Regions from separate parts of the Pseudomonas sp. F-14 TE3482 genome, predicted to be linked through region 1. Evidence: riboswitches for the same ligand, from Rfam matches in the RefSeq annotation. Region 1 holds a riboswitch; the other holds the start of a gene.

Region 1 (7,245 bases):
GCCCGACGCCTTTGCCCGGCAGCCATTCGAGGTTGCCGTGCTTGCCCACATGGATCACGCCGTGAGCGCCGTAGGTGTTGCGCAACCAGAAGTAGAACGCCAGATAACCGTGAGGCGGCACCAGGTCGGGGTCGTGATAGACCGCGCTCGGGTCAACCTGATAACCCCGGGCCGGTTGAATGCCAACAAAGGTCAGGCCGAAGCGCAGACCAGCAATCATCATTCGCCCGCCACGGAACATCGGATCGTTTTCGGCCGAGCCCCAACGCTCCAGCACCGCCTGACGATTGGCCTCGGGCAGCGCGTTGAACATCAGGTTGTAGTCGTCCAGCGCGAGGCTTTGATGACAGGGACGCTGATCGAGGGTGTCGAGGTCGTTGCTGACGCCGCCGAGCAATTGCTGGATCAGCGCGGTGCCGGTGCCTGGCAATTCAGCCGGCAGCGGATAACCTTCAGCGTGCAGCGCTCGGAGGATGTTCAACGCCGCAGCCGGAGTATCGAGGCCGACGCCGTTGCCGATACGCCCATCGCGAGTCGGGTAGTTGGCGAGGATCAGGGCGATGCGTTTTTCGCCGTTGGGCACCCGCGCCAGATCGATCCAGCGCCGGGCCAGTTCGGCGACAAAATCCATGCGCTCAGGTTGCGGCCGGTAGCAGACCACGTCTGACTGACTGCGCTCGCTGCGCCAGGCCAGGTCCTTGAAACTGATCGGCCGGCTGATGATCCGCCCGTCCAGCTCCGGCAGTGCGATGTGCATCGCCAGGTCGCGGGGACCGAGGCCTTGTTCGCTGGCGCGCCAACCGGGTTCATTGTCCTGGGCGCAGATCGCTTGAATCACTGGAATGTTGCGGCGAAACGGCCGCAGGTGCGGCGCTTCGGGGCTGGACTGGGCGAAACCGGTGGTGTTGAGAATCACCCCCGCCTCGACTTCATCCAGCATGTCCTCAACCACCGTCAGGCAGCCGGGCTCTTTCAAACTGGCCAGTGCAATCGGTAACGGGTTCAACCCCGCTGCCTGCAGACGCTGGCAGAAAATATCGATGAAACCGGTGTTCGCCGCCTGCAAATGCGAGCGGTAAAACAGCACCGCCGCCACCGGCTGACCAGCTTGCCAGTCGGCTTGCCAATCGCTCAGCTCAGCGGGGCTTTTGTGCGGATGGTAAATCGCCGTGCGTGGCAGGGTTTGCGGCTCGGACCATGAGTAGTCGCGATCCAGCCAGCGATTGGCGAGGCAGCGAAACAGGTCGAGTGCGTTGGCCATGCCGCCCTGACGCAGGAAGTGCCAGAGCCGGTCGCGGTCTTGCGCGGTTACGGTGCTCAGGTCACTGAGTTCCGGGTCCGGGCGATCGTCCCCCGGCACCAGAATCAGCTGCACACCGCGCTCGGACAATTCCACAAGCCGCTCAATGCCGTAACGCCAATAGGCGATGCCGCCGTGCAGCGAGATCAGAATCACCTTGGCGTGGCGCAGCACTTCGTCGACGTAGAGATCGACCGAGGCGTGATTCTGCACCTGCATCGGATTGGCCAGGCGCAGGCTCGGGTAATCGTCGGGCAACTGCTGCGCCGCTTCGGCTAGCAATGCCAGGCTGGAATCGCCGCTGCACAGGATCACCAGCTCGGCGGGGGTTTGTCCAAGGTCGGCAATGTTGTCATCCGACACGAAACCGCCGGGCTGAGTCCTGAGCAGGTGCATGGTTTAAACGCTGAGCGCAGCGCGCAATTGCGCTTCGAGTGCAGTGGCGTCCAGATCCTGACCGATCAACACCAGACGGGTGGTGCGCGCTTCTTCAGCGCCCCACTGACGGTCGAAGTGCTTGTCGAAACGCGTGCCCACACCCTGGATCAGCAGGCGCATCGACTTGTTCGGTACCGCCGCGAAACCTTTGACCCGCAGGATGCCGTGCTGGACCACCAGTTGCGTCAGCGCGTCCATCAGCAGGCTTTCGTCGGCTTGTGGCAGCTCGATGGAGATGGAATCGAACGCGTCATGGTCATGATCGTGATCGTCTTCGCCTTCATGGTGATGATCGTGATGGCTGTGGCGGCTGTCGATGTGTTCTTCGGAGCCGGCACCGAGGCCGATCAGCACGTCCAGTGGCAGACGACCGCTGCTGGCCTCGATGACTTTCACCGCTGGCGGCAGTTCTTCGGCGACTTCCAGGCGCACGCGGGCCAGGTCTGCGGCGCTGATCAGGTCGGCCTTGTTGAGGATCACCAGATCGGCGCTGGCCAGTTGGTCGGCGAACAGCTCATGCAGCGGCGATTCGTGGTCCAGGTTCGGGTCGAGTTTGCGCTGGGCATCCACTTGATCCGGGAACGCAGCGAAGGTGCCAGCAGCGACGGCCGGGCTGTCGACCACGGTGATCACCGCGTCAACGGTGCAGGCGCTGCGGATTTCTGGCCACTGGAAGGCTTGAACCAAAGGTTTTGGCAGGGCCAGACCCGAAGTTTCGATCAGAATGTGGTCGAGGTCGCCGCGACGAGCGACCAGTTCGCGCATCACCGGGAAGAATTCTTCCTGAACCGTGCAGCACAGGCAGCCGTTGGCCAGTTCGTAGACGCGGCCGTTGGCTTCTTCTTCGGTACAACCGATCGAGCACTGCTTAAGGATTTCGCCGTCGATGCCCAGCTCGCCGAACTCGTTGACGATCACCGCGATGCGACGGCCCTGGGCGTTGTCGAGCATGTGGCGCAGCAAGGTGGTTTTGCCCGAGCCGAGGAAGCCGGTAACGATGGTGACAGGGAGTTTGGCCAGTGTTTTCATCGGATGCCCTTTGGCAAGGTGGCGGGCATACGGGACGACAATCGCAGCGGCGGATGCACGCGCGCAAGAGTTCCGCCACCGGATCACCCCGCCCGGTTGTAGTGAGAATCTGTATCGAGGCAGGTCTCCTGGCTGACGGTGTGCCGGGCGAGTCAGCCTGGCATTCGCTGCGCCTTCCCGCGAACCTGATGGATCAGGGCTTGCAGTGGCGTGGCAGCGAACATCACCGTTCACAGTTGCGGGGGCAGCCGCGGCATCGACCGCGTTCCCTTCTTAGCTTCGGCAGACGCCGAAGAACCTCGAAAGCGCAAGGCTACGCATCGTGTGGGGGCGGGTCAATGTCCTATAGGAGAATGTGATCACCTGTGGGGGTTTGCCTGTGGCGAGGGAGCTTGCTCCCGTTCGAGCGCGAAGCGGTCACAATCAGATACATGCGGTCTGCCTGTAGATATGCAGTGCATGGTTTTACGACTGCTTCGCAGCCGAGCGGGAGCAAGCTCCCTCGCCACAGGTATTTGGTGTCAGTTGAGAACCCTTGCCAATTGACGCCCAACCCCCGCCCATGCTCTCCTACACGCCTTGTTACGGGTGCCCTTCACAGGGTGAAACGGGAAACCGGTGAATCATGTGCTTTACTCTAAAGCCATGTCAGTCCGGTGCTGCCCCCGCAACGGTAAGCGAGTGAAGCGTCAAATCCACTGTGCCCGTCATACGGCATGGGAAGGTGATGCTTGCAGGTTTGGGCACAAGCCCTGCCCCTCGCGAGCCCGGAGACCGGCCCGCAACACAAAGTGACTTTTACGTTCACTGAATAACAAACCCGCGGTGGGCGGGCGCTGTTCGAAATCTCTGCCTGCCCCGGCGTACGGAGGTTTTCATGCGCTCTATTCACCCGCTGACAGACCAGAGGGAAGCGCCATGTCGATCATCAGCAGCACCGCCAGCAACACCGATAAAAAGAGCACGATCAGCACCACCACTACCCTGAGCCAACGCCTGACCGCCGCTTTTTGTGCGTCGATTCTTGGCGCCAGCCTTGTGTATTTCGCCGGTTTCTCGCACATCGAAGCGGTACACAACGCCGCGCACGATACCCGTCACAGCGCCGCATTCCCGTGCCATTGAGACCTGCTGACATGATCAAGCGTATTGCGCAAACCGCAGGTTTCACCGGGCTGCTGGCCGCCCTGCTGCTGACCCTGCTGCAAAGCTTCTGGGTGGCTCCGCTGATTCTGCAGGCCGAGACCTACGAAAAATCCGAGCCGGCCGCGGTTGAAATCCACGAGCACGCCGCGGGAGCTGTCACCGCTCACACCCACGATGCCGAAGCCTGGGAGCCGGAAGACGGCTGGCAGCGCGTGCTGTCGACCACCGGCGGCAATCTGGTGGTGGCGGTGGGTTTCGCCCTGATGCTCGCGGGCCTCTACACCTTGCGCGCTCCACGCCGTACCTCTCAGGGCCTGCTCTGGGGTCTGGCCGGTTACGCGACGTTCGTGCTGGCGCCCACCCTCGGCCTGCCACCTGAGCTGCCGGGCACTGCCGCGGCGGATCTGGCGCAACGGCAGATTTGGTGGATTGGCACCGCCGCGTCCACAGCAGTCGGCATCGCGCTGATCGCATTCAGCCGCCACTGGCTGATGAAGATCCTTGGTGTGGCGATCCTGGCCGTGCCTCATGTGATTGGCGCGCCTCAACCGGAAGTCCATTCGATGCTCGCGCCGCAAGCCCTGGAAGCGCAGTTCAAAATCGCTTCGCAGCTGACCAACATGGCGTTCTGGCTGGCCCTGGGCCTGATCAGCGCCTGGTTGTTCCGCCGCAAAAGCGATGGCCAATACTCCGCATGACTGACGTCAGCGCAGCGCCGACCCTGGTGGTCGGCCTGGGCTGCCAGCGCGGCTGCCCCGTCAGCACGCTGCGGGCGCTGCTTGATCAAGCGTTACAGGCCCATCAAATCGAGCTCCGTGAGATCAAGGCCTTGGCCAGCATTGACCTGAAGCGCGAAGAACCCGCCCTGATCGAACTGGCCGAACAGCTGGCATTGCCGTTGATGTATTTCAGCAGCGAACAATTGGCCGGTTATGAACCGCAACTCAGCCACCACTCGGACATCGCGTTCGAACGCACCGGCTGTTACGGCGTAGCGGAAAGTGCCGCGCTGGCACTGGCCGAACAATTGGCTCAAGCACCGGCAAAGCTGCTGATTCCACGACAAAAATACGCCCAGGCCACCCTCGCATTGGCCAGCGCCGCGTAAAATCCCCGATAATCCCCGCCTTCGATCATGAGCAATCTTCATCTGAAGCGTGCCCATACCCTTTTTCTGACAGGAAACGACGATGACCGTCTACTTCATTGGCGCAGGCCCCGGCGACCCGGAACTGATCACCGTCAAAGGCCAGCGGCTGATTCGTAGCTGCCCGGTCATCATCTATGCAGGCTCCCTGGTGCCCGCCGCTGTACTGGACGGCCACCGCGCCGAACAGGTGGTCAACAGCGCCGAATTGCACCTGGAACAGATCATCGAGCTGATCAAGACCGCCCATGCCAACGGCCAGGACGTAGCCCGGGTGCACTCCGGCGATCCGAGCCTGTACGGGGCGATTGGCGAGCAGATTCGCTACCTGCGTGAACTCGACATCCCTTTCGAAATCATTCCCGGCGTCACCGCCACCGCCGCCTGCGCGGCGCTTTTGGGTGCTGAACTGACCCTGCCGGACGTGTCACAAAGCGTGATTCTGACCCGCTACGCCGACAAGACCGCGATGCCCGCCGGTGAAGAACTGGGCAGTCTGGCGCAGCATGGGGCGACCATGGCGATCCACTTGGGGGTTAATCATCTGGAGAAAATCCTTGCTGAATTGCTGCCGCACTACGGCGCCGATTGCCCGATTGCGGTGATTCATCGGGCAACCTGGCCGGATCAGGATTGGGTGGTGGGGACGCTGGCGGATATTGCCGGGAAGGTTCAAGCCAAGGGATTTCGCCGGACGGCGCTGATTCTGGTGGGCCGGGTGTTGGGCAGCGATCACTTCAGTGAATCATCGTTGTATCGCGCGGGGCATGCGCATTTGTACAGGCCCTGAAGCACTTGTGGCGAGGGAGCTTGCTCCCGCTGGACCGCGCAGCGGTCCCAATATCAACCAACGCATTCATCACGGAAAAATGCATCGGCTGGTTTGCGACTGCTTCGCAGTCGAGCGGGAGCAAGCTCCCTCGCCACAGCACCGTTTTTTTATGTCGCAGCGAACACCTTAGTAGTAGGCGTTTTCTTTCTGCGTATGGTCGGTCACGTCACGAACGCCCTTGAGCTCAGGAATACGCTCAAGCAAGGTGCGCTCGATGCCTTCCTTCAAGGTGACGTCTGCCTGGCCGCAGCCTTGGCAACCGCCGCCGAACTTCAGCACGGCGATGCCGTCTTCGACCACATCGATCAGGCTGACCTGACCGCCGTGGCTGGCCAGCCCCGGGTTGATCTCGGTTTGCAGGTAATAGTTGATGCGCTCGTTGACCGGGCTGTCGGCGTTGACCATCGGTACCTTGGCGTTTGGCGCCTTGATGGTCAGTTGGCCGCCCATGCGGTCGGTGGCGTAGTCAACTACCGCATCGTCCAGGAAGGCTTCGCTGAAGTGATCGATGTACGCGGTGAAGCTTTTGAGCCCCAGCGCGGTGTCTTCGGGTTTTTCTTCGCCCGGCTTGCAGTAGGCAATGCAGGTTTCGGCGTACTGGGTGCCAGGCTGGGTGATAAAGACGCGGATGCCGATACCCGGGGTGTTCTGCTTGGAGAGCAGATCAGCCAGATAATCGTGGGCGGCGTCGGTAATGGTAATAGCGGTCATGGAAACTCCTCGCAGGCTTGGACGCAGTTTACGCCAATCATCGCGCCGGACAAAGTCCTAGTATTTTTGTCGGGAAAGCGCAGCTGATCCAATGTGGGAGCGCAGGCACCTCGTGCATCAAAGATTCTCGTAGCGGTTCATGTCCAGCACGCCCTCTTCCACCGGGTCGGTGTCGTGGATGTAGCGGCTCAGGTCATGAAAATATTGCCAGAACTGTGGATGGCTGCGGCGAATGCCCCAGCGTTCGACGATTTTCTCGAAACTGGCAGCGTCCTTCGCGGTTTCCATCGCATCAACGAAAGCGGGCACTTGGCCGGCCGGAATGTTGAACATGAAGTTCGGGTAGCTGCTGAGTACACCCGGATAAATCGTCAACGTATCGAGCCCCGGCTGATAGCGCCGCGACTCCCCCAGCAGGAACGCCACGTTGCTGTGGGCCCGGTTGCGCAGCAGGCTGTAGATCTCGCGCTTGCCGCTTTGGCTCTCGATACGCAGCATCGTGGCTTCCGGCAAGTGATCGATGACCTTCATCCCCGCCGCCGGACGCGAAGTCAGGCGGCTCAGGGCCTGCTCGGCGTTCTGCAATGCCGGGTCGATGTTCGGTCGCGAGCAGTAGGCATTGTCGCAGCGGTTGATCGGGTC
Region 2 (7,245 bases), 1.7 Mb from region 1:
TACTACCCAGGCGCCAATGCCGCTGCACTCGGCTATGTCGAGCGGCTCTGCGAAGCCGACGCTGGCTGGACGGAAAGCCTGATTTACCTCTGGGGCAAGGACGGGGTAGGGCGCACGCATTTGTTGCAGGCGGCGTGTCTGCGCTTCGAACAACTGGGGGAGCCGGCGGTGTACCTGCCGTTGGCCGAGTTGTTGGACCGCGGCATTGAAATCCTCGATAACCTCGAACAATACGAACTGGTCTGTCTGGACGATCTGCAGGCGGTCGCCGGCAAGGCCGATTGGGAAGAGGCGCTGTTCCATCTGTTCAATCGTCTGCGTGACAGCGGCCGGCGTCTGCTGATCGCCGCCTCGACATCCCCGCGTGAACTGCCGGTGAAGCTGGCAGACCTCAAGTCGCGGCTGACACTGGCACTCATCTTCCAGATGCGCCCACTCTCTGACGAAGACAAATTGCGTGCCTTGCAGTTGCGCGCATCCCGTCGCGGCCTGCACCTGACCGATGAAGTCGGGCATTTTATCTTGACCCGCGGTACCCGCAGCATGAGTGCGCTTTTCGAGCTGCTTGAACGCCTCGATCAGGCCTCCCTTCAAGCCCAGCGCAAGCTGACAATCCCGTTCCTGAAAGAAACCCTTGGTTGGTAAAAAAACCTGATCAAACTCAGGTTTTACACGGGTTTCGGCATATTCCAGGCGTCAACAAACCCGCTTTCCTGCAAGAGGGCAGGCTGCGCAAAGGTTCAAAATGGGCTTAAGCGCTTAGATGTAAACGAGAAACCGAAAAGTCACATACAGATCGATTGAATTTGCAAATGAGGTCGATAGCGGGCATAGTCGCGGCTTCTTTAGAAACTATCAGCCACGGTCGTGCCCATGCTAAATCGCTTCGCACCCCTCGTGCCTCTCGCACTCGTCACCCTGTTGTTCGGTTGCGCTGCCCACTCTCCAGTGTCCCAGCAAGAGCCAAAACAGCAGGTTTCAAATTCAGTTACCGCGCAGTCTTCTTCCGTTCTTTTCCAGGAAGAGCTAGTCACCGATAAAGAACTGGCAGACTTCGCCGGCGGCAAGTCGTACCAGCTTCCGGTTCTCGCCGACAGCATCCTCGAACGTGGCATGTCCCTGATCGGTACCCGTTACCGTTTCGGCGGCACCTCCGAGGCCGGCTTCGACTGCAGCGGCTTCATCGGTTATCTGTTTCGTGAAGAGGCCGGCATGAACCTGCCGCGCTCCACCCGCGAAATGATCAACGTTGACGCTCCTCTGGTTGCTCGCAGCGCCCTCAAACCGGGTGACCTGCTGTTCTTCGCCACCAATGGTCGTCGCGGTCGTGTCAGTCACGCCGGGATCTACCTGGGTGACAACCAGTTCATCCACTCCAGCAGCCGCAAAAGCGGTGGTGTCCGGATTGATAGTCTGGGCGACAGCTACTGGAGCAAAACCTTCATCGAAGCCAAGCGCGCACTCGCGATGGCACCGACTGCGGCCCCGGCTATCGTCACGGCACGCAAGTAAGCGGACAGTTTGTAAGGCGAACTTAAAGTCTTACTTGAAGTTTGCCGCGTAGCCGCTAGAATCCTGATCTATTATTGATGGCAAACCGCCTGCGTTCTGCGCAGGCGGTTTTCTTTTCTGCCTTTTCGGTGGAAAAAGCCGCAGCCAGATCAGGATGTTCTGTTTATGACGATGTCGGCCCGCCTCGCACTCATATTCTTCGCAGCGCTGCTCAGCGCCTGCGCCAGCCGCACACCGCCCCCTGCGCCGATGGTTCGCGCTCCCATTGTTTTCGGTCCTTCCCAAGCCTTTTCCCCTGCGGCAGAAGACGTGCTGTTTCGCGCGCTGGGCCTGGTGGGAACACCTTATCGCTGGGGCGGCAACACGCCGGATTCCGGATTCGATTGCAGCGGTCTGATCGGTTATGTGTATCGCGATGTCGCCGGCATTTCCTTGCCGCGCTCCACCCGCGAGATGATTGGCATGCAAGCCCCCAGTGTCGGCAAGGAAGGCCTGCAAACCGGCGACCTGATTTTCTTCGCCACCAATGGCGGCTCCCAGGTCAGCCACGCCGGTATCTACGTCGGCGAAGGCCGCTTCGTCCACGCGCCAGCCACGGGCGGCACGGTCAAGCTGGACAGCTTGTCCAAGGCTTACTGGCAGAAAGCCTACCTGAGCGCCAAGCGCGTCTTGCAACCCGAGCACTTGGCACATAATCCGTAGTGGAAGTTGTCAGGACCGCTCGCACGCTCTGCCGTAAACGCTGATCCCCTGTGGGAGCGGGCTTGCCCGCGATGACGTCGGCACATTCAACATCGATGTAGTCTGGGCTTTCGCTATCGCGGGCAAGCCCGCTCCCACAGGGTTTTCGTCTTGCAGTGATCATATTATTTAGCCGCGGAAACGCGCCACACCTTGTTCCCCACATCATCCGCCACCAGCAAGCCGCCTTGCTGATCGATCACAACACCCACCGGCCGGCCCATGGCTTTTTCGTCGTCAGTGAGGAAGCCGGTGAGTACATCCACCGGCTGCCCGGTCGGTTTGCCGGCGGTGAACGGCACGAAAATCACTTTATAGCCGCTGTGAGGTTTGCGGTTCCACGAGCCGTGTTGGCCGATGAAGGCGCCTTGGGTGAACGGCGCGGGCAACTTGCTGCCTTCGGCGAACGTCAGGCCCAGTGACGCGGTATGCGGCCCCACCGCATAGTCCGGTGCAATCGCCTTGGCCACCAGATCGGGGTTTTGCGGCTCGACGCGAATGTCGACGTGCTGGCCGTAATAGCTGTAGGGCCAGCCGTAGAACCCGCCATCCTTCACGGATGTGATGTAGTCCGGCACCAGGTCGCTGCCGATTTCGTCACGCTCGTTGACGGCTGTCCACAGTGCGCCGCTCTGCGGTTCCCAGGCCAGGCCGTTTGGATTGCGAATCCCCGAGGCGAAGATCCGATGGTTGCCGGTGGCGCGTTCCACTTCCCAGATCGCCGCGCGACCTTCCTCCTGATCCATGCCGTTTTCGCCGACGTTGCTGTTCGAGCCCACGGTGACGTACAGCTTGCTGCCATCCTTGCTGGCGATGACGTTTTTGGTCCAGTGATGATTCAGCGTGCCGCCCGGCAGGTCGACCACCTTGATGGGCTGCGACTTGATCGCCGTCTCACCGTTTTCATAGTGGAAACGCAGCAGGCGATCAGTGTCGGCGACGTACAGGTCATTGCCGACCAGGGTCATGCCGAAGGGCGAATTGAGGTTTTCCAGGAATACCGTGCGGGTTTCGGCAACGCCATCGTGGTCCTTGTCCCGCAACAGGGTGATGCGGTTCGGGCTGGGGACGCCAGCACCGGCACGGCCCATGACTTTGCCCATGACCCAGCCGCGAATGCCTTGACCATCATCGGGTTTAGGCGGTGCATTGGTTTCGGCCACCAGCACATCGCCGTTTGGTAATACGTAGAGCCAGCGCGGATGATCGAGGCCTTCGGCAAACGCCACCACTTGAGTCCCGGTCGCGGCGACAGGTTTCTTGCCTTCAGGCCAGCCGATCGCCGGGGCGATGTTCACCGTCGGGATCAGGGTTTTATTCGGTTCTGGCAGCTTGGGCGAGGGGCCTGTGCCATCCGAGACTTGCAGGCTGGAGGTTTCACCACAGGCGGCGAGCCCTCCGGCGAGCGCGATGATGAAAACGAGCTGGGGTTTGCGCATTACTGATCTTCCCTATGAATGCATTGACGTAATCATAGAGAAGCGTAGACGTTCGATGGTTCAACCGGTCAGCCGCGGGCTTCCTTGAGCAGAACAGCGATGCCTGGATGGTAGTTGCCGGCTTCATTGCGCAACTTGCGGTAGGCGTAAGGGAAATACCAGGCCACGGCGCAGGTATGTTCCTTTTGCAGGTCGTCGACCATGTCCTGGAGTTCTTCCGGGGTGGCGCTGTGTTGGGCTTTTTGTGGCGCGACAAACAGACAGCCGAGTTTCAGATCGCTGGCGTAGCTGATTCGCTTCGCGTCACTGGTGATGTCCGCCAATGCCTGAGTCAGGTTCAGGCTATTGACCCGTGGCCAGCGCTGGGTGGCCTGGAGATACGCGCGCTCTTCGCTGCTGGCGATAAACAGATCGGCGCGGGCGTTGCGTTCGCCTTCTTCGATCTGTTTGCGGGTCGACGTCTGTGCCAGCGTGACCATTTCTGCCATCCAGGCCGCGGCGCAGAGCAGACCGAGGTTGGCGTTTTCGTCGTACCAGTAAGGTGTATCGTTATCGCCGCGCACGGTGTTGTAGCGGTCGATACAGTCAAACCAGCGTTCCAGTACCGGCCGCAGGAATTCCAGCTTCGGATTGCTGATGATCATGCCTTGCATGTGGCTCACCCTTGTTATTGTGTTGTCAGGTTGTGGCTCTTTGATATCACTGCTGGCAGTGTGGCACAAGATTGGCGTCAGTTAATTGATCGACGGCAGTTATTCGCTCAGCGGTGTCCCGGCTTTAATTGACGCTCCATCCCCAACCCTCTAACCTTCGCGGCTTGTTTCAGGTGCTCTGTGACCTTGGTCGACAGAGTGAAACAGGGAAGCCGGTGAGTGAATTTCTTCCAGCGAAGAATGATCACGATCCCGGCGCTGCCCCCGCAACGGTAAATGAGTAAAAGCTGCGCGAGGGCCTGTCATCAGGCCCTAGCCACTGTGTCGACTGTCGACATGGGAAGGCGCGCAGTCAGGCGCAAGCCGCTCATGAGCCCGGAGACCGGCCTGATTCATCCAACGGCATCACGGTGGGCGATGCCAGGCTTCTTGCCGTCTATTCTTGTGCCTGCCCGCCGTTATCCAGCCCCAACGGAGAGCTCCCCCATGACTGATACTCCCGATCGTGACGAACGCCATCTGGCGCGCATGCTGCGAAAAAAAGCGGTGATCGACGAACGCATCGCCAACTCGCCGAATGAATGCGGTTTGCTGCTGGTGCTTTCCGGTAACGGCAAAGGCAAAAGCAGTTCGGCGTTCGGCATGCTCGCGCGGTCCATGGGCCACGGCATGCAGTGCGGCGTGGTGCAGTTCATCAAGGGGCGCACCAGCACTGGCGAGGAGCTGTTCTTCCGACGCTTCCCGGAGCAAGTGCGTTTTCATGTGATGGGCGAGGGCTTTACCTGGGAAACCCAGGACCGTCAGCGCGACATCGCCGCCGCCGAAGCCGCCTGGGCAGTGTCCCGCGAATTGCTGCGTGATCCGGCCATTGGCCTCGTGGTGTTAGATGAATTGAACATCGCCCTCAAGCACGGCTACCTCGATCTCGATCAGGTGCTCAGCGACTTGCAGGCCCGTCCGCCGATGCAGCACGTGGTGGTCACCGGTCGCGGCGCCAAGCCCGAGATGATCGAACTGGCCGACACTGTCACTGAAATGGGCATGATCAAGCACGCCTTCCAGGCCGGAATCAAAGCGCAAAAAGGCGTCGAGTTGTGAACTGCACTTTATGAATAGCCATCGTCAATGCCCGGCGGTACTGATCGCCGCGCCGGCCTCCGGCCAGGGCAAGACCACTGTCACCGCCGCGCTCGCCCGTTTGCATCGCAATCAGGGGCGCAAGGTTCGCGTGTTCAAATGCGGCCCGGATTTTCTCGACCCGATGATTCTCGAGCGCGCCAGCGGCGCACCGGTTTATCAACTCGACATGTGGATGGTCGGCGAGCAAGAAAGTCGACGGCTGTTGTGGGAAGCCGCTGGCGAAGCCGATCTGATCCTCATCGAAGGCGTCATGGGGCTATTCGACGGTACGCCATCCAGCGCCGATCTGGCGCGGCACTTCGGTGTGCCGGTGCTCGGCGTGATCGACGGCACCGCGATGGCGCAGACGTTTGGCGCGCTGGCCCTGGGCCTTGCGCGTTATCAGCCGGATTTGCCGTTTGCCGGTGTGCTGGCCAATCGGGTCGGCACCGTGCGCCATGCGCAATTGCTCGAAGGCAGCCTGACTGAAGGTTTGCGCTGGTACGGAGCGTTGTCCCGGGAGACCGGCATCGAATTGCCAAGTCGGCATCTCGGCCTGGTTCAGGCCAGTGAATTGAATGATCTCGACCTGCGTCTCGATGCGGCGGCCGACTCATTAGCCAGCAGTTGCGATGTGGCGCTGCCGCCAGCCGTGGAATTCGCCGCGCCTGAAATGATCGCAGCCGAACCGTTGCTGGCCGGTGTGCGGATTGCCGTGGCCCGGGATGAAGCTTTCGCGTTTACCTACGGCGCGAGCCTGGATCTGCTGCGGGCCATGGGCGCCGAATTGACTTTCTTTTCGCCGATCCGCGACAGCGAATTACCTGAGGCAGACAGCCTCTATCTGCCGGGCGGTTACCCTGAATTGCACCATGTAGCGTTGTCGCAAAACACGCCGATGCTGACCGCGATCCGCGCTCACCACGCGGCGGGCAAACCGTTGCTGGCCGAGTGTGGCGGCATGCTGTATCTGCTGGATTCCTTGACCGATGTCGAGGGCACTCGCGCTGAACTGGTTGGCTTGCTGGCCGGTGATGCGGTGATGCAGAAGCGTCTTGCCGCGTTGGCCTTGCAGGCGGTCGAATTGCCGGAAGGTTTGCTGCGTGGGCACACCTATCACCACTCGCTGACCAGCACCGGGCTTGAGCCGATTGCTCGAGGTTTGAGCCCCAATGGCGGACGAGGGGCGGAGGCGGTTTATCGTGAGGGGCGGATGACGGCCTCTTATGTACATTTTTATTTTCCGTCCAATCCATCGGCGATTGCAGCGCTGTTTGTGCCTGACCTTGAGGACGCCTTCGCGAGCAAGCCCGCTCCCACAGGGGGATGCAATTCAAATGTGGGAGCGGGCTTGCTCGCGAAGAGGCCATGACCGACAACACATTTTCCGAAGCCGAACGCGCAGCCGTTTACCGAGCCATCGCCGAGCGCCGCGACATGCGGCACTTCAGCGGCGGCACGGTCGAACCCGAGTTACTGAGACGTCTGCTCGAAGCCGCGCACCAAGCGCCGAGTGTCGGCCTGATGCAGCCCTGGCGTTTCATCCGCATCAGCGACCGGGTACTGCGCGGCAAGATTCAGCAGTTGGTGGAAGAAGAACGCATCCGCACCGCCGAAGCCCTCGGCGAGCGCTCCGACGAATTCATGAAGCTCAAGGTCGAAGGCATCAACGACTGCGCCGAGGTGCTGGTCGCCGCGCTGATGGACGATCGTGAGCGGCATATCTTCGGCCGTCGTACATTGCCGGAAATGGACATGGCCTCGCTGTCCTGCGCCATCCA

The links. A riboswitch is a leader RNA that binds a small molecule or an ion and turns the genes downstream of it on or off. The one in region 1 is predicted to bind cobalamin.
Region 2: linked by a shared signal. The riboswitch ahead of cobO (cob(I)yrinic acid a,c-diamide adenosyltransferase) and the one ahead of cobW (cobalamin biosynthesis protein CobW) in region 1 are both predicted to bind cobalamin.

What each region holds. Positions count from the first base shown of each region.
Region 1 is NZ_JBRJII010000001.1:4,149,225-4,156,469, reverse strand. It holds gene cobN (cobaltochelatase subunit CobN) at 1-1,696, opposite strand, end outside; gene cobW (cobalamin biosynthesis protein CobW) at 1,700-2,767, opposite strand; cobalamin riboswitch at 2,869-3,084, opposite strand; cobalamin riboswitch at 3,337-3,564, shown strand; gene AB7M26_RS18855 (CbtB domain-containing protein) at 3,686-3,892, shown strand; gene AB7M26_RS18850 (CbtA family protein) at 3,904-4,611, shown strand; gene AB7M26_RS18845 (cobalamin biosynthesis protein) at 4,608-5,021, shown strand; gene cobM (precorrin-4 C(11)-methyltransferase) at 5,104-5,850, shown strand; gene nfuA (Fe-S biogenesis protein NfuA) at 6,019-6,603, opposite strand; gene AB7M26_RS18830 (fatty acid cis/trans isomerase) at 6,721-7,245, opposite strand, start outside.
Region 2 is NZ_JBRJII010000001.1:5,869,518-5,876,762, reverse strand. It holds gene hda (DnaA regulatory inactivator Hda) at 1-645, shown strand, start outside; gene AB7M26_RS26635 (C40 family peptidase) at 874-1,512, shown strand; gene AB7M26_RS26630 (C40 family peptidase) at 1,678-2,214, shown strand; gene AB7M26_RS26625 (PQQ-dependent sugar dehydrogenase) at 2,379-3,692, opposite strand; gene AB7M26_RS26620 (hypothetical protein) at 3,761-4,345, opposite strand; cobalamin riboswitch at 4,500-4,750, shown strand; gene cobO (cob(I)yrinic acid a,c-diamide adenosyltransferase) at 4,832-5,443, shown strand; gene AB7M26_RS26610 (cobyrinate a,c-diamide synthase) at 5,454-6,836, shown strand; gene bluB (5,6-dimethylbenzimidazole synthase) at 6,833-7,245, shown strand, end outside.